One region of the Kitasatospora sp. NPDC086009 genome, then DNA from elsewhere that is predicted to be linked to it. Evidence: riboswitches for the same ligand, from Rfam matches in the RefSeq annotation. Region 1 holds a riboswitch; each other region holds the start of a gene.

Region 1 (7,105 bases):
CGACTCGAAGCGCCGCCGACGGGAGGTGACCACGATGTGCAGGACGATTCCGACGAGGATCAGAACACTGCCGATCGCGGCCGCCCCGAAGCCGATGGCGCCCACCGGCATACCGCCGATCTCCGGGCCGAGGACATTGGGCACGGTCAGGTCGGGGCTGTCGGTGTTGGCCGCGTCGTTGGTCTCGGCGATGAAGCGGATGATCGCCCAGCCGTAGACCGCGCCGCCGACCACGAAGAGCAGGAAGCCCGCCACCACCAGGTGCCGTGCCCTGGTCCGGGTGGCCGCGATCTCGCGGAAGAAGCTCTCCCGCCGGGCCTGCGTGACGTAGTTGTACTGGTCGCCCGCGACGTTGCTGAGGTTGCCCGCCTGCTGCTGCCCCACCTCGAACCGGCGCTCCGCCCCGTACGGCGGTGCCGCCGGGCGGTCGGGCGGCCCGGGCGGGGGCGGCCGGCGGCCCGGCGGGGGCGGCCGCCCCGACGGGTACTGCGGCGGCGGAGGGTACTGCTGTGGTGGGTACTGCTGCTGCGGCGCCGACGGCGGCACGAGCGGACCCCGCAGCCCGCGCGGCTGCTCCTGCGGTTGCCGGTACTCCTGGCGTTCCTGGTACTCCTGGCGCTCCGACGGCTCCGGCTGGAGCGGCAGCGCGGCGGTCCGGGTGACATCGGCGGGCCGCTCCGCCGGGCTCTGCGCCGGGTCCCCCGTGCCGGGGCCGGGAAGGATGGCGGTGGCGGCCTCCCACGGGTCCTCGTAGTGCACCTCGAAGGGGCCGAAGTCCAGGACGTCCCCGGCGTGCAGCTCCTCCTGTCCGTGCACCGGGTGGCCGTTGAGCCGGGTGCCGTTGGTGGAGGCCAGGTCCTCGACGGTGGTGTGACCGGCCGACCGCTGCACCACGGCGTGGCGCCGGCTGACGCCGGGCTCGCCCACCCGGATCTGGCAGGTGGCGTCCCGGCCGACGAGCAGCGGCCGGTCGGTCAGTTCGAAGACCTCGCCCCGGAGCCGGCCGGGGGTGTCGACGACGAGACGGGGTAAGGCTTGTTCCCGCGACGGTGAGCTCATGGCACGGCCTCCTGCCGGGCGGGCTGCTGAACCACCGGCGGCGGCGACACGGTGCGGCGTCCGTCCGCCGGCTCGGGTGCCCTCACCTCCAGTAAAGGCCACCTCGGCGCCCCGGGACAGCCCCCGGGGCCCACCGGGTCGGCCAGCCGCCCGGTCGGGGGGTCACATGTGGGTGCCGCCGTCGATCCGGATCTCGGTGCCGGTGACGAAGGCGCCGTCGTCCGAGGCCAGCATGGCGATCACGCCGGCCACCGTCTCCGGCCCGGCGAAGCCCTGGCCGAGCGCGGGGGAGAGCTTGGCGAGCAGGCTGAAGTCGGCGTCGGCGGGCAGGCCCGGGTTGTTGGTCATGCCGCTGTCGATGCTGCCCGGGGCGACGCAGACCGCGCGCAGTCCCCGCTTGGCGTACTCCGAGGCGATCGCGTGGGTGAACGACTGGATGCCGCCCTTGGTCGCGGCGTACGCGGCCATGTAGGGGTGCGCGAAGGTCGCGGAGGTGGAGCTGAAGTTCACCACCACGCCCCGCCCGTCGGCGAGCAGGGCCGGCAGCGCCTCGCGGGTCATCAGGAAGGTGCCAGTCAGGTTGACCGCGATCAGCGTGTTCCAGAACTCCAGGCTGGTCTCGTGGGTGTGTGAGGAGCGCAGGATCCCGGCCGCGTTGACCAGGACGTCGAGCCCGCCGAGTCCGGCCACCGCCTCGGCCACGCCCGCGCGGACGGCGGCCTCGTCCGAGATGTCCACGACCGAGGTCGTCAGCCGGTCGGCGGTCCCGTCACCGGTCGCCCGGTGCAGGGTGGCCTTCAGGCCGTCCTCATTGACGTCGACCGCGACGACCCGCCCGCCCTCGGCGAGGATCCGGTGCACGGTGGCCTGGCCGATCCCCGAGCCGCCGCCGGTGATCAGGACGTTCCGTCCGCTGAAGCGCTCCATGGTGGTTCTCCGTTCGTTCGTGGTCTCGCGACCTCGATTGACACGGTACGACGAAGTGGCACATCGTGCCAATGAGTCGCGCCGGGCCAAAGTGGCACGATGTGCCATACGGATTCGGTTGGACGTCACACCGCTGACGACCGCCCGGCGCGGAACGGCGCCGAGGCACGCCGCGCCACCCGGGCGTGTCGCGCCACCCCGGCACAACACGCCACCCCGACACGCCGCGCCACCCCGACACGCCGCGCCACCCCGGCGTGTCGCGCCACCTCGGCACAACACGCCATCCCGGCACGTCGCGCCATCGCGTGCGTCGGTCCGCGTACGCTGAGTGCTGTGATCGGACGCCCCACCCTGAACCAGCGCCGCCGTGACACCACCCGGCTGGAGATCGCCCGTACCGCCGCCGCGCTCTTCGCCGAGCGCGGGGCCGAGGCGACCACCGCCGAGGAGATCGCGCTCGCCTCCGGCATCTCAGTGCGCACCTTCTACCGCTACTTCTCCGTGAAGGAAGACGCCGTCGCCCCGCTGCTGGCGGCCGGCGGCCGGCGGTGGGTGCTGCTCTTCGCGGAGAGCTCGGCCGATCTGCCGGTCCGCGAGGCGCTGGAGCGTTCGGCGGTCGAGTCGCTGACGCCCACCGACACCCCGGGCGTGGAGGCCATGCACTGGACCCGCGACCTGCTTCGCGATCCCCGGCTCGACTCGGTCTGGCAGCGCGTGCACGCCGACTCGGAGGAGCGGCTGCGCGCGGTGCTCACCGCCCGCTGCCCCCGGGGCACCGACGAGCTGGAGATCCGGCTCGCGGCCGCCGCCGCGACCACCGCCATCCGGGTGGCCCTGGAGGAGTGGGCCTTCTCCGACGCCCCCGCCGCCGGGCCGGGCTCGCCCCAGGAGCTGGGCGCCCGGTGCATGCGCGAACTGACGGCCGGCCTGCGCCTCTGGAGCAGCGTCAGCTGACGCGAGGTCAGCCCGGCCCGCCCGTCGCATCGCCCGCCACGCCGCCTGCCACGCCGCTCGTCACACTGCCCGTCACTCCGCTCGTGCCAGCCCGCTCTCCCGCGGTCCCGGCACCGCCCGGCCGCCATACCCGCTGGTCGGCGGGTCCACGGGGGCCCGGCGGGCCGCTAGGGTTGTTGATCGCGCCTCGGTGCTGGCTTCCGTGGTGGACGGGGGAACCGGGGCGGCCGTTCCGGTTGTCCTGACAGTTGTCCTGACAACGGGGACGGGGGAGTTCGAGGCGTGGGAGCAAGTAGGACATGGGTCTGACGAGCCACAAGGTGCTGGCGCTGACCGTATTGATCGCCGTCGTGATGATGGCCGGCACGGTCTGGCTGTGGCCGAGACTGTCGAAGACGACCTGGCAGGCGGTGCTCGGCCGGATCGGCGCGCTGCTCGCCACCCAGCTCACCGTGCTCGCCGCGCTGGGCCTGGTGGCCAACAACTACTTCGCCTTCTACAGCAGCTGGGACGATCTGCTCGGCACCGGCGACAACGGCCCGGTCGTCATCCAGAACAAGGCGGACGCCTCCGGGCGCCTCCAGGTGGAGACCATCGGGCACGCGTCGGTTCAGGGCGGCGGGGCGCTCGGTCGCGACCCCAAGCAGTCCGGCGAGATCCGCGAGGTCCGGATCGACGGCGCCGGCACCCGGCTCTCCACCGACGGGTACGTCTACCTGCCGCCGCAGTACTTCCAGCCGGAGTACGCGCAGAAGCAGTTCCCGGCGGTGATCGTGAGCACCGGCTTCCCCGGGATCGCCAAGAACCTGGTGACCCGGCTGAACTACCCGGGCGCGGCGCTCAAGCTGCTCCAGGAGGGTCGGATGCAGCCGACCGTGATGGTGCTGATGCGCCCCTCGCCCGCCCTCCCGCAGGACACCGAGTGCGAGGACATCCCGGGCGGCGCGCAGTCGGAGACGTACTTCACCAAGGACGTCCCGGCCGCGATCCAGGCGACCTACCGGGTCTCCTCGGATCCGCAGGCCTGGGGCTTCATGGGCAACTCGACCGGCGGCTACTGCGCCCTCAAGCTCGCCATGCGGCACCCGGAGGTCTTCCCGACCGCCGTCTCGCTCTCCGGCTACTACCAGGCCGCCGACGACCCGACCACCGGCGACCTCTTCCGGGGCAGCCAGCAGCGTCGCAACGAGGCGGACCTGATGTGGCGGCTGAAGAACCTGCCGCAGCCCGGGGTGTCCGTCCTGCTGGCCGGGACCAGGGAGGGCGACGGCGACTACCGCCGGGACACCGAGGCCTTCGTGGCCGCCGCGCACGCGCCCATGAAGGTCTCCTACAGCATGATGAAGACCGGCGGCCACAACTTCGAGACCTGGAGCAGGCTGCTGCCGTCCTCGCTGGAGTGGCTCTCCCAGCACCTCAAGGTGCCGAGCCACACGGTCTGACCACCGCCGGGCCCGCCCGCCCGGCCAGAACGCCCGGATACCAGCGCGCCCGGTCACCAGGACGCCAGGACACTGGCGCCCCGGACCGGTCTCAGGCCACCGGCTCCAGCGTCCCGGTGTGCAGCTCGCCGACCCGGCCGCCCTCGCCCTCGTACGTCCAGAACGCGCGCACCGTCAGCCTGCCGAGGTCCATCACGTGGCTGACGGTGATGCCGCTCTGCTCGGTCCAGCTGACGAAGTACAGCTCCGGCCCGATCTCGGCGATGTGCAGCGCGACGTCCTCCCACTGGCCCGCCGACTCGCCGAGGCCCTCCCAGCGCAGCCGCTTGCCGTCGGGCGAGTAGGCGTTGCGGAAGGCCGCGCCGTTGTCGACCTGGAAGAGGTAGGTACGGCCGGCGAAGGCGGGCAGGGGCGCGGTCATGGCGGAGCGGGTCCTCGTCTCTCGTCTGTGCGGTACGGCTGGACTCCCAACCTATCCGACCGGCCGACCTTCGCGGCGGACATGCGGGCACCCGGCCCCGGAGCGGACACCGGGCCGGCGCCGCGCCCACCCCGGCGCCGCGCCCACCCCGGCCGGACCTCCGCCACCCGCTCGCCGGCCCGCCGCCGACCCCGTCGGCCGCCCCGCGCCCGCCCCACGCCCGCCCCCACGCTCGCCCCACGCCCCGCCCCGTCTCCAACTGATCAACTTCCCCGGTGACTTGATCCACTCCGGACGGCTCGCACTGTGAGCTGCGCGACAACACCCCCCGTCGGCTTGTCGACATTCGAGCGGCCTGCCTAGCCTGCACGAGTCCGTCTTCGCGGACCCCGCCGTCGGGACGCCGAGTCCTGTCCACCCGCCGGTCGGCAGTCGAGCACCGCAGCGGACGGGAGCGGGGGACCCAGGTCAGTGCCCGGCCCACGCGCTCGCGCGTGCGGACCGAGGCTAGGGGTGAAGCCGCTCCCACAGGCGGCCGGGCAACCTCAGCCCGAACCCGACAGCTCACCTCGCAGGCGTCTACAGAGGACTCCGCCATGCAGAAGCCTGCCCGGCGCGCGACCCCGCGCCACGCCCGCCCCTCCCACCGAGGCCGCAAGGCCGCCTTCGCCGCCACCGGAGCGCTCGCCATCAGCGGCGCCGGCCTGCTCGGCGTCCCGGCGCTCACCGGCGCCCAGGCGGCCACCGCGCCGACCGTCACCCAGGACAGGCTCGCCCCGGCCACCATGGTCGCGGGCAAGGCCACCACGGCCGCGCTGACCGTCCACTCCTCGTCCTGCTTCACGGCCAAGACCGTCGGCGTCGGCGTCCGCGACGCGGCCGGGCGCAACCTCGACTTCCCCGGCAACGTCTCCAACGCGCAGATCTGCCCCAGCGGCCTGTCGATCACCACCGGTGCCCGCACCCTGCCCGCCGGGACGTACACCCAGTTCGGCTTCTGGCAGGACCTCGGCGGTACCTGGCACAACCTGCCCTCGCGCCAGCTCGCGGTCTCCGACGCGACCGTCGCCCCCGCCCCGAGCCCGACCGCCACCCCCAAGCCCACCCCGACGCCGTCACCCACCGCGACCGCCACGCCGTCGCCCACCGCCCCGGCCCCCACCGCGCCGGCGACCGGCGCCCCGGTCGCCGGGAAGTCGCTGACCTGGTCGGACGAGTTCAACGGCCCGATCGCCTACGGCTCGCGCTGGACGGGTGACAAGAGCAGCGCCTACCACTACGGCAACCACAACCCGGACGACAACAAGCTCGACTGGCTGAACAAGAACAACGTCTCGGTGGCCGGCGGCGTCGCCACGTTCACCGCCAAGCCGGGCGCCAACACGCTGGAGAACGGCAAGAAGTCCTGGGACACCGGGCTGCTCACCACCGAGTACTCCAGCGAGGGTTTCCAGGTGAAGACCGGCGACTACGCCGAGACCCGGGTCAAGCTCCCGGCCGGCACGGGCGCCTGGCCGGCCCTGTGGACCTGGAAGAACGGCAACGGGGAGATCGACTCCTTCGAGTACCACCCCGACAACCCGAACCTGCTGGAGCTGACCAACCACGTCAACCCGGGCCACCTGTACTACACCGACGCCAAGGCGATCGCGAAGGACGGCTGGGTCACCATCGGCACCCACTACGGCGCCACCTCGGTCGACTGGTACGTCAACGGTACGAAGGTGTTCTCGGACGGCAAGGGCGTCGGCGCCAACTGGTCCGCGTACCTGATCCTCAACCTGTCCCTGAGTGCAGGGCAGTACCACGCCGCGCCGCAGGGCACGGCCCCGATCACCTTCGCCGCGGACTACGTCCGGGTCTACCGCTAGGAAGCCACGCGCGGGGGCCGCCTGGACGGGATCCGGGCGACCCCCACGCGGCTCCGGTGGCCCCGCTCAGCCGCGGGTGCTCTCCACGACGTGGACCGTGAACGGCTGGCGGTTGTTCGCCTCGTTCCGGTCGTCGTCGCTGCGCACCGCCACGTAGCCGCCGTCCAGATCGCCGAGGGGGACGGTGGAGGCCACCCGGAGCGGGATCAGTGCGGTCGCGGTCCGGTACCGCTTCAGCCCGGCCGGGAAGGTGCAGCGCACCCGGTGGCCGTTCTGGAACTCGTAGCAGTTGTCCGGGAAGAACGGGGCCTCGGCCGTCACGCCCTCCGGCAGGGTGATCACCACGGTGAACGCGGAGGCGGTCCGGTCCGGCCCGTCGTTGGCGATGAAGGCGTGCAGCGTCGTGGTACCGCCGGGCGCGACGGGGT
Region 2 (7,105 bases), on a different contig from region 1:
CTGCAGTCGGCGCAGGGGCTCCAGCGGGAGCTGGCCCTGCCGGTCTCCCAGATCCGCCCGGCCGATCTGGTCGAGGCGGTGGTGCCGGGTTCGGCCTCGCCGCACGACGTGGCGCGGCGCGGGCTGGCCGAGGACGACCCGGCGCTGCTGGACCAGCTGCTGGCGATCCCGCAGGTCCACCTGGTGGTGGACGGCTACAACGTGACCAAGACCGGCTACCCGGCGCTCCCGCTGGAGCAGCAGCGGATCCGGCTGCTGGGCGGGCTGGCGATGCTGGCCCAGCGCACGCAGGCGGAGGTGACCTGCGTGTTCGACGGCCAGGACCTCGACGTGCCGGTGATCCTGGCGCCGCCGCGCGGGGTCCGGGTGCGGTTCAGCCGGACCGGGGAGACCGCCGACGAACTGATCCGCCGCCTGGTGCGGGCCGAGCCGCAGGGCCGGCCGGTGGTGGTGGTCTCCACCGACCGGGAGGTCGCGGAGGGCGTGCGGAAGGCGGGCGCGCGCCCTGTAGCCTCGGTGCTGCTGCTGAACCGACTGGCCCGGCCCTGACCTCGGCCGGGGGTCGGCCGGCAGGGGATGACGCCTGGTCAGCGCCCGGTTTGCGGGGATGTGTGGATCCCGTGAAGTCATGGCGGGGGGCGGGAGTTCACGCCATCGGGGGAGTGGCGCAAAGCGTGGATCTTCACTAGGGTCTGGCGTCAAACCTATTTTCCGGATTCTCACTCGTTCGGGTGAGTCCGTTGGAAGAAGGAGCCGGTCACTTGGCCACCCACCGCCGTCCCAAGCAGTCGAGCCGTGCACGGGTCACCGTGCTGACCGCTGCCGCTGCGACCGCGGTCGCCCTCTCGGCCCAGGTCAGCGCCCACGCCGCGCCCAGCCCGTCCCCCAAGAAGGAGGACGTGAAGGCGCAGGTCGACCAGCTGCAGGAGGAGGCCGAGCAGGCCACCGAGAAGTTCAACGGTGCCAAGGAGCGGGCGGACCAGCTGCGCAAGCAGGCGGACCAGCTCCAGGACCAGGTGGCTCGCGGCCAGGACCAGATGACCCAGCTTCAGGGCGGGCTGGCCGAGGTCGCGGCCGAGCAGTACCGGACCGGCGGCATCGACCCGTCCGTCCAGCTGATGCTCGCCTCCGACCCGTCCGGCTACCTGGACAAGGCCGCCAGCGTCCAGCAGGCCAGCTCCAGCCAGACCGAGGCGCTCAAGGGCCTGCAGGACCAGCAGCGCCGGCTGGACCAGCAGAAGGCCGAGGCGGCCGCCGTCCTCGCCTCGCTGGACAGCACGACCAAGGACCTGAACCAGTCCAAGGCCGAGGTCAACAAGAAGCTCAAGGAAGCCCAGGACCTGCTGAACTCGCTCAGCGCCGCCGACCGGGCCGCGCTGAAGGCCGCCCAGCAGCAGGCCGACCGGGCCTCGCGCGGCAGCGAGCGCACCGACCTGAGCAGCCTCCCGCAGGGCAGCGGCTTCGCCGGGCAGGCCGTCGCCAACGCGATGAGCAAGCAGGGTTCGCCGTACGTCTGGAGCGCGGTCGGCCCGAACTCCTTCGACTGCTCCGGTCTGATGGTCTGGTCGTACGCGAAGGCCGGCGTCTCGCTGCCGCGCACCTCGCAGGCGCAGGCCAACTACGGCTCGAAGGTGGCCTCGCTGGCCGACGCCCAGCCGGGCGACCTCATCATCTACCGCCCGGACCGCAGCCACGTCGGGATGTACATCGGCAACGGGATGGTGGTCCACGCGCCGCACACCGGTGACGTGGTGAAGGTGATGAAGGCCGACGCGATGCCGATCAACGCGATCCGCCGGGTCTGACGGACCGACATGCCCACGGGCCGGGATCCGGCCCTGTGATCCGCGCCACCCCCGGAACCGGGGGTGGCGTCGGTGTCTGCGGCCGCATCATGACAAACGATCAGCTCCATGTGGGCGCGTGATCACACCCGGTCATATTCACAAATGAACTTGGATATTCTTCCGGCATTTTTCTGACAAGGATTTGAACGGATCACGGTTCTGTTACTAGGGTCGTGCCTCGAACCACCGCACAGTCGATCACCCAGCAGGGGTGGCGGCGGAGGTTTACCGCCGAGTTCGTGAAGCAGCGGGGCAGAGCATCTGCCCGTCGGGGAGTCCAGTAGTCGGGGGCGCTGTGGAACGGAGCCGGGGAACCATGTTCCTCCGGGGTGAATCGGCGCCAGGTCGACCGTCGTGCGGTCGGTGAGGCGTCGTAGGGCACGCTTCCGGCCCGAACCCGTCAGCTCACCCGGTAGGCGGACGTAGGAAGAAGGAGTCCGCCTTCGTGGCGTCCCATCGTCGTCCCAAGCCCGCCGGCCGCGCCCGGGTCTCGATTCTGACCGGTGTCGCCGCCGCGGCGGTCGCGCTCTCCGCGCAGTCCGGCGCCCACGCCGACCCGACGCCGACCAAGGATCAGGTCAAGGAGCAGATCGACCAGCTCAACGAGCAGGCCGAGCAGGCCACCGAGAAGCTCAACGGTGCCCAGGCCAAGCAGCAGGAGCTGCAGAAGCAGGTCGGTGAGCTGCAGGACAAGGTGGCCCGTCAGCAGGCCGCGGTGACCGAGGCCCAGGGCGGTCTCGCCGAGATCGCCGGCGAGCAGTACCGCAACGGCGGCATATCGCCGACCGTGCAGCTGATGCTCTCGTCCAGCCCGGACAGCTTCCTCAGCCAGGCCGGCGCCATCAACCAGGCCGGCAGCACGCAGTCCGGTGCGCTGAAGGACCTCCAGGAGCAGCAGCGCAGGCTCGACCAGGACCGCAACGAGGCCCAGGGCAAGCTCGGCGAGCTCGAAGCCACCACCCAGCAGCTGAAGGCCTCCAAGGAGGAGGTCCAGGGCAAGCTGGCCAAGGCCCAGGACCTGTACAACTCGCTGTCCGAGCAGGAGCGCCAGGCGATGCGCGCGGCCGAGGAGAAGGCCGCCGCCGAGGCGAAGGCCAAGGCGGACGCCGCCAAGGCCGAGGCCAAGGCCAAGGCGGACGCCGACCGCGCCTCCCGCGACAACACCCGCGACCAGCTGCCCGCCCCGTCGTCGCCGGCCGCCAAGCCCGCCGCCGCGGCCGCCGCGCCGTCCGCGCCCGCCGCCAACGGCTCGCGCGCCGCCGCCGCGATCGCCGCCGCGGAGAGCAAGCTGGGCGCCCCGTACGTCTACGGCGCGGCCGGTCCGAGCTCCTTCGACTGCTCCGGCCTGACCAGCTGGGCCTACGCCCAGGCGGACGTGTCGCTGCCGCGCACCTCGCAGTCCCAGGCCACCGCCGGTACCAACGTGGGCACCAATATCGCCAACGCCCAGCCCGGCGACCTGATCATCTACCGTGCGGACCGCAGCCACGTCGCGCTCTACGTCGGCGGCGGCCAGGTCATCCACGCGCCGAAGCCCGGCGCGAACGTCCGGTACGAGACCGCCAGCATGCTGCCGATCTCGGCCATCGTGCGCGTCTGATCCGACGTCTGCTCCCGCAGGCCCGGTCTCCCCTCGTGGGAGGCCGGGCCTGCGGCTTTCGTGCTGGACCGTGCTGATGTCCGATTGCGGGTCAAATATTCGGGTTGGGAGGGGTTTGGACTCGCTCGCCCGGACTCGCTAACGTCTGCCACCGGACTCCCGCTCGACAGCCGCCCGCACCGGTGCGGCGGCGGGGCCGGGTCGCAGGATCGGAGTTACCGTCGTATGGCCGTGCACCGCCGTTCCCCCCTGCCGGGCGCGTTCGCCCGTGCGCTGGTGCTGACCGCCGCGGCCACCACCGCGCTGGGGGTGGCCACGGGGGGTGCCGCCCAGGCCGCCCCGGGCACGCCGGACGGGCCGTCGAACCGCAAGGACGTCAAGGCGCAGGTGGAACAGCTGTACGACGAGGCCGAGCAGGCCTCGGAGAAGTACAACGCCGCACTGGACGTCCAGCAGCGCCTCCAGCACGAGACCGGCACGCTCCAGCAGCAGGTCGCCGTCGCCCAGGGCGAGCTCAACGAGCTCCGCGGCGACCTCGCCACCGTGGCCGGCGCCGAGTACCGGGGCGGCGGGATGGCGCAGACCGTCCAGCTGATGCTCTCCACCGACCCGGAGGGCTACCTCTCCAAGGCCCGCAGCCTGGACCAGGCCGCCGAGCGGCAGAACGAGACGCTGCACGAGGTGGTGGCCCGTCAGCGCCGGCTCGACCAGCGCCGGTCGGAGGCCTCGATGAAGCTCTCCGAGCTGGAGGAGACCCGCCGGGCCCTGGCCGAGAGCAAGCAGCAGATCCAGCAGCGGCTGGCCAAGGCGCAGCGGCTGCTCAACAGCCTGGGGGCGGGCGAGCGGGCCCGGATGGTGGCCCAGGACGCCCGCGAGGCCGAGCAGCGGGCCACCCGCGGCACCGACCGCCTCGACCTGGGCACGGCCCCGCCCGCCTCCGAACGCGGCGCGGCCGCGCTGGCCGCCGCCGTGCGGATGATCGGTTCGCCCTATGTGTACGGATCCGCCGGGCCCCGCGCGTTCGACTGTTCCGGTCTGATGTACTGGAGCTGGCGGCAGGCCGGAGTGACCCTGCCGCGCACCTCGCAGGCCCAGGCGTACGCCGGCCGGCGGGTCAGCATCTCCGACGCGCGACCGGGAGACCTGGTGATCTTCTACCGGGACAGGCACCACGTCGGCATGTACGCCGGCGGCGGGGTGATCGTGCACGCCCCCTACCCGGGCGCCAAGGTCCGCTACGAGAGCGTCAACGCGATGCCCGTCGCGGAGGTGATCCGGCTCTGAGCCGGCCCGTCCCGACCCCTCCTGCCGACGCCGTGACACGCCGCCGCGCACTGTCCCGGCGCGGGGCCCTGCTGCTCGCGGCGGGCGGACTGGCCCAGCTGTCGCTGCCCCGGGCGGCTCCGGCGGCCTCAGTGGCCGCGGTGGCGGACCAGCGGGCCGAGGTGGTCGCGGTGCTGGCCGAGCGGGCCCGGACGCTGACCGCCCCACCGTCCGCGCCCCCGGTGGAGGCGGCCTACCGCAACCTCGTGCTCGGTCCGGCCGGTCGGCCGGACCGGCTCACCGCCACCGCCGAACTGACCGTCCGGGTGACCGGCTACGACGCCTACCCGGTGGTCCACCCGCGCCGGCTGGAGCTGTGGCGGACCGGCGGGGGCTGGCGGGTCGAACGCGAGGACGGCCCGGACGGGCCGGCGCCGCTCTGGGACTTCGGGGCCGTCCGGGCGGCGGCCGGCGCGCACTGCCTGGTGCTCGGCCTGGCCGACGGCCCGGACCCGGCGCAGCTCATGGCCGTGGCCGACCGGGCCGTCCCGGCCGTCACCGCGCTCTGGGGCACCGCCTGGCCGGGCCGGCTGCTCCTGGAGCTGCCCGCCACCGAGGAGCAGTTCGGCCGGCTGCTGGACGCCGACCCGGCGGGCTGGACCGGCATGGTGGCGGTCACCACCGCCGCGCCCGGCGCCCCCCGGCACACCCCGGCCGACCGGGTGCTGGTCAACCCCGGGGCCTACCGGGGGCTCAGCGACTTCGGCCGCCAGGTGGTGATCACCCACGAGGCCGTGCATGTGGCGACCCGGGCCGACACCCGGGCCTGGACGCCGCTCTGGCTCTCCGAGGGCGTCGCCGACTGGACCGGCTACCGGGACTCCGGCCGCTCGCCCCGGCAGATCGCCCCCGAGCTGGCCCGGGACGTCGCCGCCGGCCGGGTGCCCTCGGCGCTCCCCGCCGACCGGGACTTCACCGCCGGGGCCGACGGCATCGCCCAGGCCTACGAGCAGGCCTGGCTGGCCTGCGACCTGATCGCCCGCCGCTTCGGGCCGGACCGGCTGGTCGGCTACTACCGGGCGGTCGGCGCGGCGGGCGCGGGCGCGGGCCGGGAGGAGCAGTCGGACCGCGTCCTGCGGGACGAGCTGGGCCTCGGACTGGCCGAGTTCACCGCACTCTGGGTCGCCGAGGTCCGCCGCCTGGCGGCCTAGCGCCGCCGCTGGGCCCCTAGCGCCGCCGCTGGGCCGGCGGCCGGTCGATGCCGTCCAGCAGGTCCTGCTCGTACGCGATCCCCGGGCGCACCGGGTAGCCGTTCGCCGACACCGGCTCCGGCTCCGCGCGGTCCAGCACGACGGTCGGCGGGAGCTGGGCGGCCCCGCGGGTCGAGCGCCAGAGCCGGACGCAGGAGAGCCCGGTGGCGGCCAGCAGCAGCAGGTTGCGCAGGGTCAGCGCGGTGACGGCCCAGGGCTCGCTGCCGACCAGCTCGCTGAAGAGCAGCGGGAACTCCACCACGGTCAGCGGCGTCGCGGCCAGGACCAGCAGCGCCACCGGGCGCTGGCTGGTGCCGCGCACGGTCAGGCAGACCGCCGCCACGCCGACCAGCCAGACCAGGTACTGCGGGCTGATCACCCGGCTGGTCACGGTGAAGATCAGCAGCGCGGCCAGCGCCGCGTCGTACATGGTGGCCGCGTTGCGGCGCTTGGCGGTGAAGCGCCAGAGCAGCAGCCAGGCGAAGCCCAGCAGGCTGCCGGCCAGCATCACCTTGCCGACCACGTTCACCCACGGCCCGAGCATCTCGACCGAGCCGTAGTTCATCGTCACCCTGCCGTCCCAGGCGCCGGCCATCCGGGCGAAGTGCAGCGGCAGCGCGCCGACCGACTCCACCTCGACGCCGCGGTCCTTCTGGAAGGTCAGGAACTCGAAGGCGCCGTTCATCCCGGCCGCCAGCAGGAAGCCCACCGAGACGGCGGTGGCCGCGGCGGCGGTCCAGGAGCGGCGGGTGCGGCGGCCGGACGGGGTGCCGATCAGGCCGATCAGCGGCCAGATCTTGATGATCCCGCCCAGCCCCAGCAGGATGCCGCCGATCGCCGGGCGGCGGATCAGCGCCAGCAGGCCGGCCACCGCGACGGCGGTGACGATGACGTCGTACCGGTTGTAGATCATCGGACCGAGCAGTGGCACGCCGGCCACCCAGACCCAGGCGCCGGTCAGGGCCCGGCCCCTGCGCAGGCCGGTACGCACCAGCAGGGCCATCGCGACCGCGTCGGCCAGCCCGCAGATCACCCAGAAGGAGACCAGGTACGACCAGGGCAGCAGCCCGGGCAGCATGATCACCAGGGCGGCGCCGGGCGGGTACTGCCAGGTCACGTCGTCCAGCGGGAAGGTGCCGGTCTGC
Region 3 (7,105 bases), on a different contig from region 1:
TGCGGGGCGCGACGTTGCCGCCGGCCGCCTCGGGGAGGAAGGGCAGGTACGTCATGTACGACCGCGGGTCGACGACCGTGACGGTCGCTTCGCCATAGCGCATCTTCTTGAGGATGCGCATCGCGGCATACAGGCCGACGTAACCACCGCCGACAATGAGGATGCGAGGACGCTCCGTGGTGCTCATATCCGAAAGTATCCAGCACCGTCCGGAGCAGCCTTCGTGAGGCCGGTCACAAGCTCCTGGACACCCTGTGCTACACTTCGCGGCCACTTTCTCGGCCCTGGGGAGCTGTCTCACAGCCCTCCCCGCCCCCCCGTGAGGCTATGGACCCGAACGGCCCTGCTGAGCAGCAACGATCCATGGCACGCCTGGGTTCCCGCGCGTGATTTCGATTTTCAAACCCGCACGGGGGCGTCACCTGCGATCCAGCGGGCGACACGACGGACAGGCCTTCGGTCCCACATTTCGGACGTAGCGGACCGGTCAGCGCGACGAATGGCTGGATCGCCATGTGAAGAAATTCACGAACTTTCTCGCAGGGCCCCGGGCGCGCCCCGGCCCCGGACCCCCCGAAGGGGTTCCGAGGCCGGGTCGGTAAGCCTCGCACCGGGCTAGGAGGCGATACTCCAGGCGATGCCGTCCAGGATGTCGTGCTCGCTCACGACCAGCTCGGCGGCGCCGGTCCGCTCCATGATCTCCAGCAGCTCCAGCGCGCCGGCCGCGATGACGTCCACCCGGCCCGGGTGCATCGACGGGATGGCCGCACGCTCGGCGTGGGTGGCGGCGAGCAGCTCGGAAGCGATCCGGGCCACGTCCTCGCGGGTGATCCGCGAGTGGTGGATCCGCTCGGAGTCGTACCCGGGCAGGTCCTGGACGATCGCCGACACCGTGGTGACCGTCCCGGCCAGACCGACCAGCGTCGCCGCACCGGTCAGCGGGACGACCTCCTCGGCCTTGTCCAGCTCGGCCCGGACGTGCGCCCGCGCCTCGGCGACCTGCTCCGCCGAGGGCAGCTCGGCGCCGCCGAAGTGCCGCTCGGTCAGCCGGACACAGCCGATGTCGACCGAGCGGGCGGCCCGGACGTCCTCGGCGCCGAGCACGAACTCGGTGGAGCCGCCGCCGAGGTCGAAGACCAGGTACGGCGCCGGGAACTGGCCGCCGGTGAGCTCCTTGGTGGCGCCGACGAAGGAGAGGTGCGCCTCCTCCTCGCCGCTCACCACCTCGGGCCCGACGCCCAGGATGTCGCGCACGCCCTTGGCGTACTCGTCACTGTTCTCGGCGTCCCGCGAGGCGCTGGTGGCCACGAAGCGGATCCGCTCCGGGGCCACCCCGAAGCCGGCGATCACCTCGGCGTACTCGCGGCAGGCCGCGAAGGTGCGGGCCAGCGCGTCCGGGTGCAGCCGGCCGGTCCGGTCCACGCCCTGACCCAGCCGGTTGATCACCATCCGGCGGTCGAGGTCGGTGATCGCCCCGGTCTCCGGATCGAGGTCGGCGACCAGCAGGCGGATCGAGTTGGTACCGCAGTCGATCGCGGCGACCCGGGTGACACTCATGCGTCGGGCTCCTCGGCATTCTCCTGCGCGGCCCGCTTGGCGGCGCGTTCGGCGGCCTTCTGCTGCTTGGCGGCGATCACGGCCTCGTGGTCCTGCTGCTTGGCGCGGTTCCTCGCGACCCGCTCGCCGGCGGCCTCGACCTCGTCGGGGGAGACGCAGGGGCCCTTGGCCCACCAGTCCTCCAGCATGCCGATCGCCTCGTCGCCGAGCGGGTTGACGCCCTCGCCGGCCGCCAGCGAGTGGCCGACCAGCACGTGCAGGCACTTCACCCGGTCCGGCATGCCGCCGGCGCTGGGGAAGCCCTCCAGCACCTCGATGGCGTCGCGGCGCGCGATGTAGTCCTCGTGCGCCTTCTGGTAGGCGGCGGCCAGCTCTGGGTCCTCGGCGAGCCGGGCGGTCTGCTCCTTCATCACGCCGTCCGCCTCCAGCGTGCCGATCAGCGAGGCGGCCTTGGGGCAGGTCAAGTAGTAGAGCGTCGGGAACGGCGTGCCGTCCGCGAGCCGGGGGGCCGTCTCCACGACGTCCGGGTTGCCGCAGGGGCAGCGGTGCGCCACCGAGCGCAGGCCGCGCGGGACCCGGCCGAGCTGTGCGGCGATGGCCGCGACGTCGGTGTCGGAGACAGAGGGGTGGTTCTCAGTGGTCATGGGGGGAGCTGGCTCCAGCAGGGGCAGGGGCGGGTGAAGAGGGTGGGGCGAGAGCGGCGGTGTCGGCGGCGTCCACCGAGTCCCAGACGCTCGCGTACCAGGGCTTGGCGGCCTTGGCCGCGCCGTCGGAGGGGGCGGGCGGGACGGCGGAGGACTGGGTGGCGCCCCGGCCCGCCGGATCCACCGCGATGTACGGGGTCTCCCCCGGCATCGCGTAGTGCAGCCGGCTGCGGGCCTGCGCCTTGACGTACTCCGGGTCCTGCCAGCGGGTCTTCTCCCGGCGCAGCTGCTCGACCTGTTGCCGGGCGTGCTCGGCCCTCGCCCGCTGGGCGGAGATCTCGGAACGCTGGGAGATGAACTGCCTGGTCGGGTAGGCCAGGATCGCGACCAGGGAGCAGAGCACCAGGACGAGGACGGTCGCCCGGCTCGTGAAGCGAGGCCGGGCGGCAAAGCCCGGGATCCTCCAGCCTGCCATCTCCCGTGTCCCCTCCTGATCGCGACGGTGCCCCGCCGTCCACCCTACGGGGTGAACGGCGGGGCACCGGTCAGGCTTGCGCTACTGGGCGCGCTCGGCCCTCGTGACGGGCCCGGGCCGACGACTGCTCGGCCGCGCGGTCACTACTCGGCGGAGCGGAAGCGCGGGAACGCGCCGCGGCCGGCGTACTCGGCCGCGTCGTCGAGGATCTCCTCGATGCGCAGCAGCTGGTTGTACTTGGCGACGCGCTCGGAGCGGGCCGGGGCGCCGGTCTTGATCTGGCCGCAGTTGGTGGCGACGGCGAGGTCGGCGATGGTGACGTCCTCGGTCTCACCGGAGCGGTGCGACATCATGCAGCGGTAGCCGTTGCGCTGGGCCAGCTCGACGGCGTCCAGGGTCTCGGTCAGCGAGCCGATCTGGTTCACCTTGACCAGCAGCGCGTTGGCGGTGCCGGTCTCGATGCCCTTGGCCAGGCGGGCCGGGTTGGTGACGAACAGGTCGTCGCCGACCAGCTGGACCTTGTCACCCAGCTTGACGGTCATGGCCTTCCAGCCGTCCCAGTCCGACTCGTCCAGCGGGTCCTCGATGGAGACCAGCGGGTACGCGGCGACGAGCTCGGCGTAGTACTCGATGAGCTCGGCGGCGGAGAGCGCCTTGCCCTCGAACTGGTAGGCACCGTCCTGGTAGAACTCGGAGGCGGCGACGTCCAGGGCGAGCGCGATGTCCCGGCCGGGCACGTAACCGGCCTTCTGGATGGCCTCGGTGATGAGGTCCAGGGCCTCGCGGTTGCTGTCCAGGTTCGGCGCGAAGCCGCCCTCGTCGCCGAGGCCGGTGGACAGGCCGCGCTCCTTCAGCACGCCCTTGAGGGTGTGGTAGACCTCGACGCCCCAGCGGACGGCCTCGGAGAAGGACTCCGCGCCGATCGGAGCGATCATGAACTCCTGGATGTCGACGTTGGAGTCCGCGTGCGAGCCACCGTTGAGGATGTTCATCATCGGGACGGGCAGGACGTGGGCGTTCGGGCCGCCCAGGTAGCGGAACAGCGGCAGGTCGCTGGCCTCGGAGGCGGCGTGCGCCACGGCGAGCGAGACGCCCAGGATCGCGTTGGCGCCGAGCGAGGACTTGTCCGGCGTGGCGTCCAGGTCGAGCATGGCCTGGTCGATCAGGCGCTGCTCGGTGGCGTCGTAGCCGACCAGCTCGGGGCCGATCTGCTCGATGACGGCCAGGACGGCCTTCTCCACGCCCTTGCCGAAGTAGCGGTTCTTGTCACCGTCGCGAAGCTCCAGCGCCTCGAAGGCACCGGTGGAGGCACCCGACGGGACAGCGGCACGGCCGGTGCTGCCGTCGTCGAGGCCGACCTCGACCTCGACCGTGGGGTTGCCACGCGAGTCGAGAATCTCACGGGCTACGACGACATCGATGGACGGCACGAGGCATCTCCTAGCGGAAGCAGGTTCGGCTGACGATGGGTGCTGTCGGCCGGATGGTTGCGGAGTCGTTACGACCAGAGCCTAACCGCACGGGCTCCCGGGACCACGTCGGCCTCGGTCCCGTCTCAGCGTGTGGCCGGGCTACCCACCGGTAGTTCACCTGGTTGTCCCACGAAATGCGGCCGGATGCGGACGAAGGGGGCCGAACCGGCCCCCTTCGTGGCGTCACCGCAAGGGGAGTCACCACACGGGCGGTCAGCCGAGGTCGAGCTGCTGGCCCGGGAGGATCAGGTTGGGGTCGGTGCCGACGGTGCCGCGGTTGCCGTCGTACAGCGTCTGCCAGCCGCCCTCGACGCCCTGGGCGGCGGCGATCGTCGACAGGGTGTCACCGGACTGGACGGTGTAGCCGTGCCCGGTGCGCTGCTGGGCGGCGGGAGCGGCCGCGGCCGGGGCGCCGTGGGCGGCGGCGGGGCGGCTGTCCTGGCCCGCGTACCCGCTCGTCTGCTGGGTGGCCTGCTGACCGGCGTACTGCTGGTAGACGCTCTGGTGGCTGGTCCAGTACCAGGCGCCGTCGCTCTGGTACCAGAAGACCTTCGCGTCGGCGTCCCAGCCCGGCTGGCCGGCGAAGCCCGGAGCCCGGCCGTCCTGCTGGGCGGGCTGCTGGGCGGCGGGCTTCGGGGCCTGCTGCTGGGCCGGCTTCTGGGCGGGCTTCTGCGCCGGCTTCTGCGCGGGCTTCGACTGGGCCGGCTTGGCGGCGGCCGTCGGCTCGGCGTCCGAGGAGGTGTCGACCGAGGCCGCCGCCCCGCCCTTGGCCAGGCCCGCCTTCTGGGAGCAGACCGGCCAGGCGCCCGGCCCCTGCGAGGCGAGGACCTTCTCGGCGACCGAGATCTGCTGCGCCCGGCTGGCCTGGTGGGCCTGCGGCGCGTACGAGGTGCCGCCGAACGCCTTCCAGGTGCTGGAGGTGAACTGGAGGCCGCCGTAGAAGCCGTTGCCGGTGTTGATGCCCCAGTTGCCGCCGCTCTCGCACTGGGCGACCGCGTCCCAGGTCGAGGCCGGGGCGGCCGAGGCGCCGGTGGCGGTGAGGAGCGGCAGGGCGAGTCCGACGCCGGCCACGCCGGCAACGGCGATGGCCTTCTCGGTCTGGGTGCGACGACGGTGACGGCCGGTTCCGACGAAGAGCATGGGGAAGTCCTCTCCGCACGCCTGCGAGGTGAGCTGTCGGGTTCGGACCGGGAGGTGGCCCGGCCGCACGACGCGGACGCCTTCTGCCCGCGTGGGCGGCTTCACCCCAAGCCGTGGGGGACGGCAACAAACCTGGTTCCCCCGCCCCTGCCCAAGGGTTCTGGTCGGTTTCCCGTAACGCGGCGGGCAGGATTCGGCGTTCCGCGCACGAGGTCCGCAGCTGCGAACTCCAGGGAGGGTAGACAGATCCTCACATCAATAACAAGCTCATATCGCAGGTATCACACATAAATTACGGCGCGTGGCCGATCGCCTACCAACGACAGAGCTATGTCCGGTTTGATGCTGATTCATACCCGCTGCCAGGGCGTGTCGGCGACATCCCGTCAGCGTGTCGAGGTCTCGGCGCGACGAGATCGAGACACCACCGTGGGCGCCGGACGGATTTGCTCAGAGCCCGTCCACCGGTGCAGCGGAGGGCTTCTCGGGGGTGAATTCCACCGGGAGATCGCGCAGTCCACGCATGATCAGGCCACCGCGCCAGCGGAGCTCCTCCGGGCTGGCGGCGAGTCGCAGATCGGGCAACCGGGTGAGCAGGGTGGTGAGCGCCGCGCGCCCCTCCAACCGGGCCAGCGGCGCACCGATGCAGTAGTGGATGCCGTGCCCGAAGCCGAGGTGCGGGTTGTCCGTCCGGGCCAGGTCGAGGGTGTTCTCGTCGGCGAACCGCGCCGGGTCCCGGTCCGCCGCCGCGAGCACCACCAGCACCGGATCGCCGACCGGGATGTCCACGCCGCCGATGGTCAGCGGGCTGGTCGCGAACCGCCAGGTGGCGAGCTCCACCGGCCCGTCGTAGCGCAGGAGTTCCTCGATACCGGTCTCCAGCAGCGCGGTCTCGCCGCGGGCGATCGAGTCCTGGAGCAGCGCCCGCTGCCCGGGGTTGCGCAGCAGGGCGTAGGTGCCGTTGCCGATCAGGTTCACGGTCGTCTCGAACCCGGCGAAGAGGAGGATGAAGGCCATCGCCGCGGCCTCGTTCTCGGTCAGGTGCTCACCGTGGTCGCTGGCCCGGATCAGCCCCGAGATGAGGTCGTCGCCGGGATCGGCCCGCTTGCGGTGGATCAGCTCCGCCAGGTAGGCGCGCATCCGCTTGACGGCGCGTCCCACCCCGCCGCGCTGCCCGCTGCCATGGCGGATCATCATGCCCGCCCAGTCCCGGAAGTCGTCCTGGTCCTCGGCCGGCACGCCGAGCAGGTCGCAGATCGCGTAGATCGGCAGCGGGAAGGCGAACTCGTGGATCAGGTCCGCCGAGCCGCGCTCCGCGAAGCCGTCGATCAGCCGGTCGGTGAGCTGCTGCACCCGGGGCTCGAACTCCGCCACCCGGCGCGGCGTGAACGCCTTCGAGACCAGCCGGCGCAGCCGGGTGTGGTCCGGCGGGTCGATGTTCAGCAGGTGGGTCATCAGATTGGCCTGGCGCTCGCCGGGGATGCCGACCCGGCCGCTGCGGTGGGCGTGCCCGCTGTGGTGGGCCAGGTTCTTCGAGAGCCGGCTGTCGGCGAGCGCCTGCCGGGCGTCCGCGTACCTGGTCACCAGCCAGGCCTCGACCCCGCTCGGCAGGGTGGTGCGGTGCACCGGTTCGTGCTCCCGCAGCCACGCGTACGCCGGGTACGGGTCGGCGGCGAACTCCCAGGTGAAGAGCGGCGGGCGGGCTGAATCGGGCTGAACTGGCATGTGTCGACCGTATCCGGTGGGGAACCCCGGCGTGGCAGGCGTGAGCCTGGTCACCTGAGGGGTAATCCCTGTTGCGGAGGGTCAGGACCTGC
Region 4 (7,105 bases), 230 kb from region 1:
GAGGCCGCCGCGGCGGCCGGGATCACCGGTGTGCTGCTGGCCGCCCGCCTCGCGGTGCCGGTCGTGCCCGCCGCGCTCGACGTGCCCGGCTCGGTGGCCGCCGCCGTCGCGCACCTCAAGGAGACCGGCTCCCAGCGCCCCGCGCTGGCCCCGCTGGTGATCGGCCCGGAGGCCGACTCCGAGCTGCTCGCCACGGCCGCCGAGGAGACCGGCTGCCCGAGCGCCGCGCCGCTCGGCGCCTACCCCACGGTGGGCCAGCTGATCGCCGCCACCTACCTCGCCGTGCTGCCGGCCGTCGCCCCCGAGGCGTTCGCCGCGCAGGCCGCCGCCGAGGAGGCCGCTGCCCAGGAGGCCGGGGAGCCCGCCGCCGAGTAGCGGACCACGAACGCCGAAGGGCCCGGAGCGCACCCGCTCCGGGCCCTCGCCGTACCCCCCGCCGTACGTGTCCCCGCCGCACCGGCCCTCTCCGTACGGGCCCGCGCCGCACCGGCCCGCGGCGCGTCGGTGCGGGCCCCGGCGGGCCCCGGCCGGCCTCAGGTCCGCCTCAGGTCCGCCCGCCCACCCGGCCGGTGGCCGCCGCCGCGTCCTTGAGCCGCAGCGCCGGCAGCTGCACCGGCCGGGACTGCGCGGCGAAGGCGGCCACCGGCACGCCGGTGGCGTTCCACGGCGACCGCCCGCCGTCACCGTCCGCCTTGCGCACCTGGAGCACCTCGGTCTGCCCCGCCCGGCGCAGCAGGATGTTCTTCGGCGGCGCCGACTCCGGGTCCATCCAGAGCTCGTTGCCGTCGAACTCGCAGTCCAGGACGAGGATGTCGTCCGGCTTGCCGTCCGGGGTGGCCCGGAAGGCGATCCCGGCCCGGCGGTGGCCGGTGAACCGGCTGCGGCTGAAGGTGACCGCCTCCCCGGCGAGTTCGTGGCGCGCGGTGGAGACGCCGTAGTCGCTCTGCCCGGCGGCGTCGATCAGCAGGCCGTCGAAGAGGGTCCCCTTGTCCCGGCCGAGCGAGTGCAGCGCCACTCCCCCGCCGCCGTTGCCGTACAGCACGCTCGCGGTGTAGTCGAAGTCGTTGAGGTAGGCGCCGTGCTCGATGCCCCACCCGCCGTTGTGGTAGGCCGCGAACTCGGTGACCACGTGGTGCTGCTGGGCGTTCAGCCAGACGAAGATGCCGTCCCGCAGGTTGTTGTGGGCCAGGCAGCGCTGGAACGTCCAGACCCCCTCGCTGTTCTCCGGCCACTCGAAGCCGGAGGCGCCGTCGGCCCCCTGGACGCCGACGGCCACGCAGTCCAGCGCCTTGCCGCCGGTGCCGGCGCCGAGGTTGAAGCCGGTCAGCCGGTAGGCCCGCGGGTTGGGCTCCAGCCGCGTGCGGGAGGCGACGCAGGACTCGTAGACGATGTCGTCGGAGGGCTGCTGCGGGGTGCGGGTGTCCGGCGGGCCGTCCCACCAGTAGGCGTCCTCCCAGGTGTCGTGGCTGATGCAGCTGCGGAAGGTGATGCCGTGGCTGGCGTGCGGGACGAAGGCGTGGCTCCCCGCGTCGCGGACCACCAGGCCCTCGACGACGGTGCCCCGGGTGGTGTCGCCCAGCATGTGGAAGTGCAGCCCGTACCGGCCGAGCACCGGGGCGGTCACCGGGGCGCTGCCGTCCGGGCCCTTCCAGGACTCCGCGGTGTCGGTGCGCGGGCCGACCCAGCGCAGCGCCGCATGCCGCAGGTCGGCCCGGCGGGAGGTGGTGAGGTGGACGTGGGCGCGGCCCTCGGCGGTGCCCTCGATCCGCACGCTGCGGGTCAGGTTGAGCACCTCGGCGCCGACCGTGACGCCCCCTCCGGCGCCGACCCGGGGGTGCGCGTACGTCAGCGGCGCCTCCAGGGTGACGGTGGATCCGCTGACGGCCCGGACGACGGCGAGGTCGTAGCGGGTGGAGAAGCCGTCCTCGCCGGGCGGGCCGGTCGGGGTGACGGCCAGTTCGTCGCCGGGCAGCCAACCGGTGGGCGGCGCGGCCAGGCTGACGGTGGTGTCGCCCGCCGCGAGCGCCCGGTCGGCGCGCCCCCAGGCGGTCTTGGCCGCGCCGTCCAGCCGCAGGTACCCGGCGCCGGTGACCCAGAGGCCGACGTCGGTGTCGACCACCTTCATGCCGTCCCCCCGGAAGCGCCGCTCGTCGACGGCGGGGAAGCGCACGGTGTGCACGGCGGCGCCCTCGGGGGCGAGCGCGAGGGTGCCGCGGATCTCGACGTTGCCCGCGGCGGCGAGGGTGAGGCTGCGGTCGGCGGCGAAGGTGAGCGCACCGCCCGGCTCGACCAGCAGCGAGCCGATCGCGGCGTCGGTGTCGAGCAGCACCCGGTCGGTGATCCGGACGGCGCTCTGCGGTCCGGGTACCCGGCCGCCCCAGCCGGCCGGGTCCGACCAGGGGCGGCCGCCCTGGTCGGGGGTGGGTGCGGGGGCGGCTCCGGCGGTGGGCTGCCCGGGCGCGGCCGTCCCCTCGGCGGGGGCGCCGTCGGTGGTGCCCCCGGGCGTCCCGGAGGGCGACGCGGCGCCGTGCCGGTGCTCCGCGGCCGGGTCGGCCGCTCCCGGCGCCGTGGCGGGGTCCTCCGCGGCGGCGCCGGGCGCGGAGCGGCCGTCCAGGGAGCGCCGCAGTGCCTCCTCGCCGCCGACCGCCGCGAAGACCGTGCCGACGGCGAGCCAGCGCAGCATCGTCCGCCGGGGCAGGGGAGTTCGGGGCTCGGCGGGCGGGATGTCCGCTCTGCGGTGTTTTGCCCGGCGGTGCGTTCCACGCGGCCGCTCGGCCGGCGCGCCGGCCTCGGGACCCTCGTCCATGGCCATCGCTGCGAAGCCCTCCCCCCAGACGGCCGCGTCGGTCCTGACGCCCTGAAGCATAGGCAGTTGCCGTGGCTCCGAAGGGCGTTGCGCGAAATCGGTCATTTCTGATCATGGTGGACAGCCATTCAGCACGCTCTTCATAAACTGTGATGACCGTCACACATGTTTGCGGTTTGAACTTAAGTCTGCTTAACGTGCTCCCCGTTCGTGGCCACACGGACCCAGCCCACCCGCAACGCCGAGTCCTGCCGTCGGGTGCGCTGGCAGCGCAGAACGCACCACGGCAGGAGCGGGGGAACCACAGGTAAGTCGCCCGGGACCGGTTCGTACCGGTTCGGGGCTAGGGGTGAAGCCGCGTCCACAGCGCGGCCGGGCAACTCCAGCCCGAATCCGACAGCTCACCTCGCAGGCGTGGGAGAGGACCGCGTCACCATGCTGCCCACCAACGGCACCCGCCTGTCCGGCCGCACCCGCCGAGCGATCGCCACCCTCGGCGTCGTCGGCATCGGCCTCACCGTCCCCTGCCTCACCGCCGGCTCCGCCTCGGCCGCCTCCGTCGCCACCTGGGACAAGGTCGCCCAGTGCGAGAGTACCGGCAACTGGAGCATCAACACCGGCAACGGTTTCTACGGCGGCCTCCAGTTCACCAACTCCACCTGGGCGGCGTTCGGCGGCACCAGCTACGCCGCGCGTGCCGACCTCGCCACCAAGGACCAGCAGATCGCGGTCGCCGAGAAGGTGCTCGCCGTCCAGGGCCCCGGCGCCTGGCCCGTCTGCTCCGTCCAGGCCGGTCTGACCAAGGGCGGCACCCCGGCCGCCGTCGACACCGCGACCGCCGCCAAGCCGGCCGCCCCGAAGGCCACCCCGGCCCCGGTGCAGACCCCCGCCCCCGCCGCCAAGCCGGCCGCGCCCAAGGCCGCCCCGAAGGCCGCCGAGACCCCGGCCGCCGCCGACTCCGCCCAGCCGTCGCAGGGCCGGAACTGGCAGCAGTACCGTCAGGACGCGCAGGCCTCCTCCGACTACACCGTGGTCGCGGGCGACTGGCTCTCCTCGATCGCCGACAAGAACAACATCCAGGGCGGCTGGGAGCGGCTCTACGAGCTCAACCGCGGCACCCTCGGCGACGGCCCGCACGTCATCTACCCGGGCCAGCACCTGAGCCTGGGCGACCGCGCGAAGACCCGGGCCTCGGACGAGTCCGGCCAGGGCTTCGACTGGTTCAACCGCTCCTCGGGCGCCACCGGCAAGGCCGACGGCTCCACCGCGACCGCCACCAAGCCGGCCGCGCAGACCCAGGCTCCGGCCGCCAAGCCCGCCGCCCAGGCGTCGGCCGAGGCGCCGGCCCAGGCCGCCACCGGCAGCATGGCCGCCGCGGTCTCCTTCGCCCAGTCGAAGGTCGGCCAGGCCTACGTCTACGGCGGTACCGGCAACGGCGGTTGGGACTGCTCCGGCCTGACCCAGGCCGCGCTGCGCGCCGCGGGCGTCTCCGTCCCGCGGGTCGCCGCCGACCAGGCCGCCGCCAGCACCCACGTCTCGCTGGACGCCCTCAAGGCCGGCGACCTGCTGTTCTGGTCCAACAACGGCCAGGACTCGGGCGTCTACCACGTCGCGCTCTACATCGGCGACGGCAAGTACGTCGAGGCCGCCAACCCGAGCGTGGGCGTGCGGACCCAGACCATCGCCAACTGGGCCCCGGACTTCGCCGGCCGGGTCTGATCCCGCCTGCGGTCCGCACGCGGTCCGCGCCACCCGCCGCAGCCCCCGGGGAGAGTCTGGTCGCTCCTCCCCGGGGGCTCCGGCACGCCCGCGCGCAGGATGGCCCGGGCCCGGGCCCGGGCATGGCCAAAGCCGGGCCCGGCGGGCATGCTGCTGCTCTGCACCCGAGGAGGAGTCACATGGCCCAGGTCACCGTCACGCTCGACGCCAATCTCGCGATCGACGCGATGATGCTCTCCGGCACCAGGAACCCGCAGGACGCCGTGGAACTGATCCTGCGCGACTACCTCGCCCGGGGGCGGCGCACCGAGAGCCGGACCGGCGAGGCCGCCGACGGGCAGCGGACCGGACAGCAGCGCCCGACCGCGCAGGAAGGCTGAGGGCGGACAGGACGGGGCCCCGGAGGACTGGATCGTCCTCCGGGGCCCCGGTCGTCGTCTCAGCGGGCGCGGGCGCCCGTGGAACCGCGCATCACCAGCTCCGGCTGGAACATGAACTCACCGCGCTGGGCGGCGTTCGCGCCGACCTCCTCCAGCAGGGCGTCGACGGCGGCGGTGGCCATCGCCTCGACCGGCTGGCGGATGGTGGTCAGCGGCGGCTCGGTGAAAGCTATCAGCGGCGAGTCGTCGAACCCGACCACCGAGACGTCCTGCGGCACGGACAGCCCCCGCTGGCGCACCGCGCGGATCGCCCCGAGCGCCATCATGTCGCTGCCGCAGACGATCGCCGTACAGCCCTTGTCGAGCAGTGCGCCGGCCGCCGCGTGGCCGCCCTCCACGCTGAACAGCGTGTGGTGGACGAGCTCCCGGGCCTGTTCCTCGGTCCGGCCGAGGACCTCCCGCAGGGCCGCCGTGAAGCCCTCGATCTTCCGCAGCACGGGGACGTACCGCTTCTGCCCGACCGCGAGGCCGATCCGCTCGTGGCCGAGCTCGGCCAGGTGCTGGACGGCCATCCACATCGCGGCCCGGTCGTCCGGCGAGATGAACGGCGCGTCGATCTTCTCGCTGAAGCCGTTGATCAGGACGAACGGCACCTGCCGGCCGGTCAGCCGGGCGTACCGGTCGTGGTCGGCGGTGGTGTCCGCGTGCAGGCCGGAGACGAACACGATGCCCGCCACGCCCCGGTCGACCAGCATCTCCACCAGTTCGTCCTCGGTGGAGCCGCCGGGCGTCTGGGTGCAGAGCACCGGGGTGTACCCGTGCCGGCTCAGCACCTGCTCGATCACCTGGGCCAGCGCGGGGAAGATCGGGTTGCTCAGTTCCGGGGTGATCAGCCCGATCAGTCCCGCACTGCGCTGGCGCAGCCTGGTCGGCCGCTCGTAGCCGAGCACGTCCAGCGCCGCCAGCACGGTCTGCCGGGTGGCGGCGGAAACGTTCGCCTTGCCGTTGAGTACGCGGGAGACGGTGGCTTCGCTGACCCCCGCCTGCGCCGCGATGTCTGATAGTCGCGCCGTAGTCACGGTCCCAGAGCCTATTGCAACCACGTCAGACCGCCCACCAGTCGGTGCTGTCCGGTCCGAGGACCGCTTCGCCGCCGGCGTCGGCGGCCTCCGGCGCGGCGTCCGCGGAGGACAGCAGCAGCCGGCCCGGCGCGGGTATCCGCACCGGCTCGGCGGTGGTGTTCACCGTGCAGACGAAGGAGCCGCGGCGGAAGACCAGGGTGCCCTCGGGGCTCGCCAGCCACTCGACCCCGGTGCCGGCGCCCAGCCCGGACTGCTCCCGGCGGATGGCCAGCGCGCTGCGGTAGAGCTCCAGGGTCGACGTCGGGTCACCGGTCTGCGCCTCGACGCTGAGCCCGGCCCACTCGGCCGGCTGCGGCAGCCAGCTGGGGCCGCCGGGGGTCGGGCCGAAGCCGTACGGGGCCTCGGTGCCGGACCACGGGATCGGCACCCGGCAGCCGTCGCGGTAGCCGTCCTGGCCGGCCTTGCGGAAGAAGGACGGGTCCTGGCGGACCTCGTCGGGCAGGTCGGTGACGTCCGGCAGGCCGAGCTCCTCGCCCTGGTAGACGTACGCCGAGCCGGGCAGCGCGAGCATCAGCAGGGTGGCGGCGCGGGCCCGGCGCAGGCCGAGCGCGCGGTCGCCGGGGGTGCGGATCTGGGTGCCCAGGCCCGGCGGGTTGGCGAACCGGGTGCTGTGCCGGGTGACGTCGTGGTTCGAGAGCACCCAGGTGGCGGGGGCGTCGACCGGGCGCATCGAGTCGAGCGACAGGTCGATCACCGAGCGCAGCTCGGCGGCGTCCCAGGAGGTGCCCAGGTACTGGAAGTTGAAGGCCTGGTGCAGCTCGTCGGGGCGCACGTAGTTGGCGGTGCGCTCGACGGTCGGGGTCCACGCCTCGGCGACGCCGATCCGCTGCCCCGGGTACTCGTCGAGGATCTTCCGCCAGCTGCGGTAGATCTCGTGCACGCCGTCCTGGTCGAAGAACGGCATGACGTCGTTGCCGAGCAGCCTCAGCTGGTCGCCGCCGCCGATGTCGGGCAGGCCGGGGGCCTTGACCAGGCCGTGGGCGACGTCGATCCGGAATCCGTCGACGCCCATGTCCAGCCAGAACCGCAGGATCGAGCGGAACTCGTCGGCGACGGCC

The links. A riboswitch is a leader RNA that binds a small molecule or an ion and turns the genes downstream of it on or off. The one in region 1 is predicted to bind cyclic di-AMP.
Region 2: it holds a riboswitch for cyclic di-AMP, as region 1 does, so the genes downstream of both, ACIF6L_RS07820 (NlpC/P60 family protein) here and ACIF6L_RS10250 (hypothetical protein) in region 1, are expected to answer to the same signal.
Region 3: it holds a riboswitch for cyclic di-AMP, as region 1 does, so the genes downstream of both, ACIF6L_RS25075 (transglycosylase family protein) here and ACIF6L_RS10250 (hypothetical protein) in region 1, are expected to answer to the same signal.
Region 4: it holds a riboswitch for cyclic di-AMP, as region 1 does, so the genes downstream of both, ACIF6L_RS09285 (transglycosylase family protein) here and ACIF6L_RS10250 (hypothetical protein) in region 1, are expected to answer to the same signal.

What each region holds. Positions count from the first base shown of each region.
Region 1 is NZ_JBITSA010000003.1:240,722-247,826, reverse strand. Features, by position in the region: gene ACIF6L_RS10275 (FHA domain-containing protein) at 1-1,059, opposite strand, end outside; gene ACIF6L_RS10270 (SDR family NAD(P)-dependent oxidoreductase) at 1,222-1,986, opposite strand; gene ACIF6L_RS10265 (TetR family transcriptional regulator) at 2,323-2,943, shown strand; gene ACIF6L_RS10260 (alpha/beta hydrolase) at 3,243-4,385, shown strand; gene ACIF6L_RS10255 (MoaF-related domain-containing protein) at 4,477-4,806, opposite strand; cyclic di-AMP (ydaO/yuaA leader) riboswitch at 5,275-5,398, shown strand; gene ACIF6L_RS10250 (hypothetical protein) at 5,403-6,677, shown strand; gene ACIF6L_RS10245 (hypothetical protein) at 6,744-7,105, opposite strand, start outside.
Region 2 is NZ_JBITSA010000002.1:479,474-486,578, forward strand. Features, by position in the region: gene ACIF6L_RS07810 (NYN domain-containing protein) at 1-549, shown strand, start outside; gene ACIF6L_RS07815 (NlpC/P60 family protein) at 762-1,805, shown strand; cyclic di-AMP (ydaO/yuaA leader) riboswitch at 2,129-2,282, shown strand; gene ACIF6L_RS07820 (NlpC/P60 family protein) at 2,293-3,447, shown strand; gene ACIF6L_RS07825 (NlpC/P60 family protein) at 3,673-4,731, shown strand; gene ACIF6L_RS07830 (hypothetical protein) at 4,764-5,921, shown strand; gene ACIF6L_RS07835 (glycosyltransferase 87 family protein) at 5,938-7,105, opposite strand, start outside.
Region 3 is NZ_JBITSA010000012.1:3,959-11,063, forward strand. Features, by position in the region: gene ACIF6L_RS25050 (FAD-dependent oxidoreductase) at 1-187, opposite strand, end outside; gene ACIF6L_RS25055 (Ppx/GppA phosphatase family protein) at 616-1,557, opposite strand; gene ACIF6L_RS25060 (DUF501 domain-containing protein) at 1,554-2,219, opposite strand; gene ACIF6L_RS25065 (septum formation initiator family protein) at 2,191-2,676, opposite strand; gene eno (phosphopyruvate hydratase) at 2,820-4,106, opposite strand; gene ACIF6L_RS25075 (transglycosylase family protein) at 4,362-5,288, opposite strand; cyclic di-AMP (ydaO/yuaA leader) riboswitch at 5,293-5,465, opposite strand; gene ACIF6L_RS25080 (cytochrome P450) at 5,739-7,013, opposite strand.
Region 4 is NZ_JBITSA010000003.1:14,795-21,899, forward strand. Features, by position in the region: gene ACIF6L_RS09275 (hypothetical protein) at 1-375, shown strand, start outside; gene ACIF6L_RS09280 (hypothetical protein) at 545-2,683, opposite strand; cyclic di-AMP (ydaO/yuaA leader) riboswitch at 3,076-3,234, shown strand; gene ACIF6L_RS09285 (transglycosylase family protein) at 3,221-4,525, shown strand; gene ACIF6L_RS09290 (hypothetical protein) at 4,705-4,905, shown strand; gene ACIF6L_RS09295 (LacI family DNA-binding transcriptional regulator) at 4,965-5,984, opposite strand; gene ACIF6L_RS09300 (alpha-amylase family glycosyl hydrolase) at 6,010-7,105, opposite strand, start outside.